DNA from 2 places in the Mesobacillus sp. S13 genome. Region 2 is predicted to be linked to the other one. Evidence: riboswitches for the same ligand, from Rfam matches in the RefSeq annotation. Region 2 holds a riboswitch; the other holds the start of a gene.

Region 1 (3,414 bases), 740 kb from region 2:
CCGAAAACAGTTAGACTCGTCCCATCTACAGCAACAGAGCCTTTCATGATGACATATTTCAGCAATTCAGGGTCCACTTGAATTTCATAGTAAACCGCGTTCTCTATTTGCTTTTTCCCTTTGATGGTGCCAACTCCATCCACATGGCCGGCGACAAAGTGCCCGCCGAACCGGCCGCCCGCTGCCATCGCTCTTTCCAGGTTGACCTTTGAACCTCTTTTAACACTTTTCAAACTGGAAGCTTTGACCGTTTCCGGCATAACATCGACGGTAAACCTGTTTTCGTTGAATGAGGTAACGGTCAAGCATACCCCGTTTACAGCAATGCTGTCTCCGAGGTGAACATCGGTCAGCACTTTTTTCGCGTCAATCGTCAGGACAAAAGACTCGCCGCTATGCTGAATATTGGCTACGGTCCCGATTTCTTCTATAATCCCCGTAAACATATAATCCTCCTTCTACTCCGGCTCAGCTATGATCCGTATATCCTGGCCAATTTGTTTTACATCTATGATTCTCAAAGGAACTGTATCCTCAAGCCGGGCAATACCTTTGCCTCCGTATGCAGTTGGGGCTGTTTTCCCGCCGAGCAGCTTTGGAGCGATATAGGTGATTACTTGCTGGAAGGCCTTATCTTTTAAGAAGCTGCCATGAACCTCGGCCCCGCCTTCTACATAGACAGAAGTGATGCTCCTGTCTCCCAGTTTCTTCAGCATGTCCACTATTCCTATTTTCTCCGTTTCCAACTTGATGATTTCAATGCCCCGTTCTGAAAATTGCCTTACTCTTTCAGGATCGGCGTCTGTCCCAGTCACAATGATGGTATCAGCAGCATGGTCATTGACAATTCTCGAATCCAAAGGTGTTCTGAGAGTTGTATCCAAAATCACGCGGATTGGGTTTTTCCCGCCGGAATCAAGTCTTGTAGTAAGGCTGGGATTATCTTTAATGACAGTGTTGACACCCACAAGAATGGCATCATGTTCATGGCGGAAATGATGGACATCCTCTCTTGCTTCTTCCCCGGTGATCCATTTACTCTCGCCGGTCACCGTAGCGATTTTACCGTCCAGGCTGGTGGCGGATTTTAACGTAACATAGGGTAAGCCAGTGCTTATGTAATGAAAAAACACTTTATTCAACGTCTTTGCTTCTTCCTCCATTAGGCCAACTTCAACCTCAATGCCAGCGTCCCGCATCTTCCTGATTCCCGCTCCGCCAACAAGCGGATTCGGGTCAACACAAGCAACAAACACTTTCTTGATGCCCGACTCAATGACCAGATTCGAGCATGGCGGCGTCTTCCCGAAATGACTGCATGGCTCAAGAGTCACATACAATGTGGCTCCTTCAGCTTTTTCCCCTGCCATTTTTACCGCATGAACCTCAGCGTGCGGCTCGCCCGCCTTCAAATGGGCACCCATCCCAATGATCTGGCCGTCTTTTACAAGAACAGCGCCAACTCGCGGGTTGGGGGATGTTTGGCCCACTGTCGCCCTCGCAAGATTGATGGCTAATGCCATATAATCCTGACCGTTCATCTAGCTTCCTCCTTCCTTTTTAAAAATAATTCACGAAAATAAAAGGACCCCGAAACAAAATTGCTTCGGGGTCCTAAAAAAAGTTATGCCAAAATAGAGGGTTAAAAAAGGGCATACTGGTCCCATTCTCTTAATCCTCGTTTTTTTCCTTCTCCCATCCAGACTTTAACTGTCGGCCCTGGAGTTTCACCAGATCCACCGTTTAACAAATGTTAACCGGGTCACGGACTAAGAAGCATCGCTTCATCACCGCCGGTTGGGAATTTCACCCGACCCCGAAGGCGACTCTATCCCAACGGACAAAGTCGTTTTATATTTAGTTGATAATCCTATGGTATCGCAGTTTTCGTCATGTTGCAATCTGGGTATATAATTAATGGTGCTTAGCCAGCATTCTTCTTGATATAAATGGAGTCGGGGATATTCCTGGCTCTTATTTCCTTGTTGCGAAATATTCGGACATCTTGTATAATTTACTTATACGCCATATATCATTGCGAGCAGCAAAAGGAGCCGAGATTTTCCCGGCTCTTTTTTATATCACCGCCAACCCTCCAAGTATAAACACCCCCATCACGCCCCATGTTGCAAGCCGAGAATGAACCATATTAAGTAGACCCCATACACCAATGCTAATCCCCACCAGGAGAGGTAATGCCACAATGTAATCCGCAATCCAATGCTGCAAGCCGTCACCAAGTACCTTTTCACCGATCCACTTCCAACCATTGACCTCTGGTATGTCTCCAATTCCATCCCCAACCTTCCCATTCGCTATGAATTTTTCCCATGTGCTAGTCGGATCTACAAACTGTCCGTTATCTTTCATTCCAAAGTGTAAGTGCGGTCCTGTAGAATGACCTGTGTTTCCGCTTAGACCGATTATATCCCCCTCATGGAGTGTTTGCCCTGACTTAACTTTTATATCGCTCATATGCCCATATATGGCTTCTCTGCCATCAGCTAATCGAAGGATGACACCTTTTCCGATGTTCTGGCTTCCATAATCGACTACCCGCTCCACGACTGCTTCCCCTATGGAGTGCAACTGGCTCCCTTCTGGAAATCCAATGTCTATCCCTGTGTGTGGAGTCGGATGAACCTGGCTGACTTCTCCGAATTTAGAAGTTATTCGTACAATCATGATTTACACCGCGCTTTTCATGACTTCGATTAGAATATCCAGAACCATTGGAACAATGTTGATCAGGATAATTCCTAAACCTGCCGACATCATCATGGAATATCCCTTCTCAGGATTTCGAATCATCACCATGATGACACCCCCAAGAGCCACAACCATTGCCACAGGATAGGCCAGCACTTGCACCAATTCAATCAATGGGTCAAAGGCAGTCATGATTTTTGCTGACATATCTGCCTGCTGAGTCGTTACAGTAATAACTTCATGCGCTGAAGCTGGAGTGGCTTTTGTGATTGGAGAGAATGCAAGTGGCAGCATGGATAATCCAAAAGCTAAGCCTGCTGTACTCCCTTTCTTCATCACTTCCATTTCTTCCACACTGATGATGTCCTTCCCTTTGTTCATGAAATCCTTAAAGCTGATCACTTCTTGCTTTTGTCTGAACATGCTGTCTCCCCCTCAAATAAAGTCTTTCACTGTATATACTCGAACATCTAAACCTTCAGATGCTGTCTGCAGTTGTTTCCTTCTTAGCTCTGTTGTCGTGATCCAGATGAATTTCGGCTGCTTCTCGAACACATTCAATTCCATAAGCTTCTTATATCGCTCAATTTTCCCTTTGTTCTTCACCATCTTCTGAGTGTGATCAACTTCAATAATATAAAATTGATTGTTATTTTTAAAAATAGCATCGGCCACGACTGTTACTTTCCCCTTCACTTCCAGCTT
Region 2 (3,414 bases):
AGAATTCGAAATGATAGTGTGCCGGTTCCAGGCCAGTCTCTTCAGAAGCCTGCATGGTCGTCAATCCAATTTTTTTGAAACCTGTCAGCCTTAAAACAACTAATTCCGGCCTCGTTTTTTCATTATCAAGAGCAGATATGAGCTCTACATATAGCCTTTCTGAAAGCTTGTAACGATCTTCATTTTGCTGTCTAATGTATTGTTTAACCCAAATATGGGTTTCTCGCTTATTCCTTACCGGGATAAAGGATCGTTCATGATGAATCAGGTTTGAACTCACCTGAATCAGCAGCGTCAATCTTTCCCAAAAACTATCCGTTACCTGGTGGTATTTCCAGCCATTCAAATGTTCAGGAAGGTTATAATCACCTAATTTTTGTTCCAGCTCACGCTTTCCCTTTTCAGTTAAAATGACCTTTCTTTCTGCAATTTCCTCCACAAGTCCCCTTTGCTTCAGCCTATCAATCATTTTTTCAAGTGCAGTACGGGTAACTGTTGGATATGTATGAAAATATGGGGTGATTTTATACAAATGAGCATCTTGAATCGTCTGCGAGGAACGTTTGCCCTGAAGAAGGTGAAATAATGAATATATAGTTCTTTCGCCATTGATTTTATTCAAAATAGACAAAACAACTGTTTCCAAATAAGTTATCCCCATAAAATCACCCTTGAATGAAAAATTAAGCAAAGGGCAACATAATATTCGTTGCCCACTATAGCAGAAAAATAATATACCATTATTTTAACATGAAAATATCTTGTAAAATGTTTTATTTTCAACGAAAAAATCACTCAACGCCTTGTGTGATAAGCATTCTCAATACTTTTTTTATTGAAATGTTGGCGATACAGTTTTACAATAGGTATGAGGAATACGTTTTCACTAATTCGGTGGAAACAGCATATTATTGTTAAACACTTGGGAGGAATTATATCATGGCTAAGTACACAATTGTTGACAAAGAAACTTGTATTGCATGCGGAGCTTGCGGTGCAGCTGCTCCAGATATCTACGACTACGACGATGAAGGCATTGCATTCGTAACACTTGATGAAAACGAAGGGATCGTTGAGATTCCTGATGTATTGATTGACGATATGATGGATGCATTCGAAGGCTGCCCAACAGACTCAATCAAAGTTGCTGATGAGCCTTTCAACGGAGATGCTACTAAGTTTGAATAAGTAAATACATAATTCCCGCTTACAAGCGGGAATTTTTTGTTTTTTATACTCCTTATTGCTTTCCCAAAGACTGCAATTGGGTAATTACAAGTGCTAAAGCAATCTTTAATCAGTCCTATTATAAATCAAAAAAGCAACGGTGCAGGCCGTTGCTTTTTTATCAATCTATATAAGTTAAGTTTATGCGTTTTTAAAAGTTTGCTGTCTTTCGATCCATGTTTTCATTCTTGTGAACATCAGCATGAAAATGACAGACATCAATATGCCTTTTACGAAGTTAAATGGTAAAATCCCTGCAACGATCATCGCCTTGGTTTCTGGGCCAGACATAGCTGGCATATTCAAGAACAATGTGTAGGCAGGAAGGAACACGTAGTAGTTAAGCACACTCATCAGTATGGCCATACTTGTTGTCCCAGCCACGAGAGCAAACGTCATTCCTTTATTTGATTTCATACGCTGATAAATATAGTAGGTTGGCAGGATGAATAAAACCCCTGCTACAAAGTTGGCAACATGGCCTACGGGAACACCCGTATCACTGCCCGTCATAAAATAATCAAGCGTATTCTTCAAGAATTCTACTAAAATACCAGCTACCGGACCAAAAATCAACGCAGCTATCAATGCAGGAAGATCGCTGAAGTCGACCATTAAGAATTTTGGAAATGGCGGCAGCGGAAAATTCAACAGCATCAATACATAAGAGATACTGCTAAGCATTCCAATCGAAACCATTGCTTTGACACTAAATTTTTTCATTTTTCCTCTCTCCTTATAGAGATCCATCTCACATAAAGAAGAAAGATTCGGCAATCACATACCCATAACAAATAAAACCCCCAAGTTTTCAGTACTTGAGGGAGACTTGTGAAAGGCATGCTTAATAAACGATCAAAACCTGCATTTTTTGATCGTCTGCAGAACCTCCATCTTCTCCCATCCAGACTATACTGTCGGCTTTGGAATCGCACCAAATCCTGCCCATACAGGCTCGCGGGCTTAGAGAATGGATCTCATTACCGCCGATCGGGAATTTCACCCTGCCCCGAAGATAGACCATATTTATTTAACAGGTTTATTATACTGAAAAAAAAATCATTTGTGAAGGTGTATGCTTGTGAAGATTTTTTGACCGTTAGGTAAAGAAGCCCACCTGCCCTTGATTGCCCACACTATTTATAATTAACTTCTGCTAAATTCGGAATAACAGAATATATTTAATATAAATCAGTTATCTTTGAGAGCGCTTGCATTGTATTTATGAACAATCTCGCAGTTTGACAAAAGAATATTCGTTTTGTAAAATAATCAGAAAATTAACACTTTGTTTCACTAAAAGGAGTGGGTAAAAGGATGTTTCACGTTCTAGCGGCAGATTCAATTAAGGAAGAAGGCTTACGGCCCTTATTAGAACAGGATGGGATCCATGTACATATCGGAGGTGTAGATTCAGGAATTATTGATTTACAAAAGGTTGACGCCCTTCTTGTCAGAAGCGCAACAAAAGTAACCCAGGAACTGCTTGATCTGATGCCCTCACTAAAAATCGTCGGCCGTGCAGGTGTGGGGGTGGATAATATCGATATCGCCGAGGCGACAAAAAGAGGAATTGTCGTCGTCAATGCTCCGGATGGGAACACCATTTCTACCGCAGAACATACTTTTGCGATGATGTCAGCATTAATGAGAAACATTCCGCAGGCACACTCTACTGTTAAAAATGGCGAATGGAAGAGAAATAAGTTTATTGGGAATGAACTTTACGGAAAAATATTAGGAATTATCGGTTTAGGGAGGATTGGTTCCGAGCTTGCAAAAAGAGCCAAGGCTTTCGGAATGTCGGTAAAGGTATTTGACCCCTTCCTGACAAAGGAGCGTGCAGCAGTTTTGGGCGTTCAATTATCGTCTTTCGAGGAAGTTCTAGCCGAAACAGATATCATTTCGGTTCACACACCTTTGACGAAGGAAACGAAAGGACTTCTTAACGAAAGGACTTTGAGCCAAACAAAGAAAGGTGTCTATCTCCTGAATTGTGCAAGAGGAGGAATAATTGACGAGATGGCACTCGCCCATTACATTGAAAACGGTCATGTTGCCGGTGCTGCACTGGATGTATTTGAAGTTGAACCCCCAGAGAATCACCCTTTACTTAAGTTTGATTCTGTTATTGCCACCCCACACCTAGGAGCCTCAACAAAAGAAGCACAGCTGAATGTGGCCACC

The links. A riboswitch is a leader RNA that binds a small molecule or an ion and turns the genes downstream of it on or off. The one in region 2 is predicted to bind FMN.
Region 1: linked by a shared signal. The riboswitch ahead of ribD (bifunctional diaminohydroxyphosphoribosylaminopyrimidine deaminase/5-amino-6-(5-phosphoribosylamino)uracil reductase RibD) and the one ahead of LGO15_RS16000 (ECF transporter S component) in region 2 are both predicted to bind FMN.

Annotation. Positions count from the first base shown of each region.
Region 1 covers NZ_CP084622.1:3,862,259-3,865,672, forward strand. Annotated here, with positions in the region: gene ribE (riboflavin synthase) at 1-446, opposite strand, end outside; gene ribD (bifunctional diaminohydroxyphosphoribosylaminopyrimidine deaminase/5-amino-6-(5-phosphoribosylamino)uracil reductase RibD) at 459-1,541, opposite strand; FMN riboswitch at 1,684-1,828, opposite strand; gene LGO15_RS19725 (M23 family metallopeptidase) at 2,077-2,685, opposite strand; gene LGO15_RS19730 (hypothetical protein) at 2,689-3,132, opposite strand; gene LGO15_RS19735 (replication-relaxation family protein) at 3,145-3,414, opposite strand, start outside.
Region 2 covers NZ_CP084622.1:3,118,612-3,122,025, forward strand. Annotated here, with positions in the region: gene LGO15_RS15990 (YpbB family protein) at 1-646, opposite strand, end outside; gene LGO15_RS15995 (ferredoxin) at 940-1,188, shown strand; gene LGO15_RS16000 (ECF transporter S component) at 1,369-1,950, opposite strand; FMN riboswitch at 2,116-2,248, opposite strand; gene serA (phosphoglycerate dehydrogenase) at 2,545-3,414, shown strand, end outside.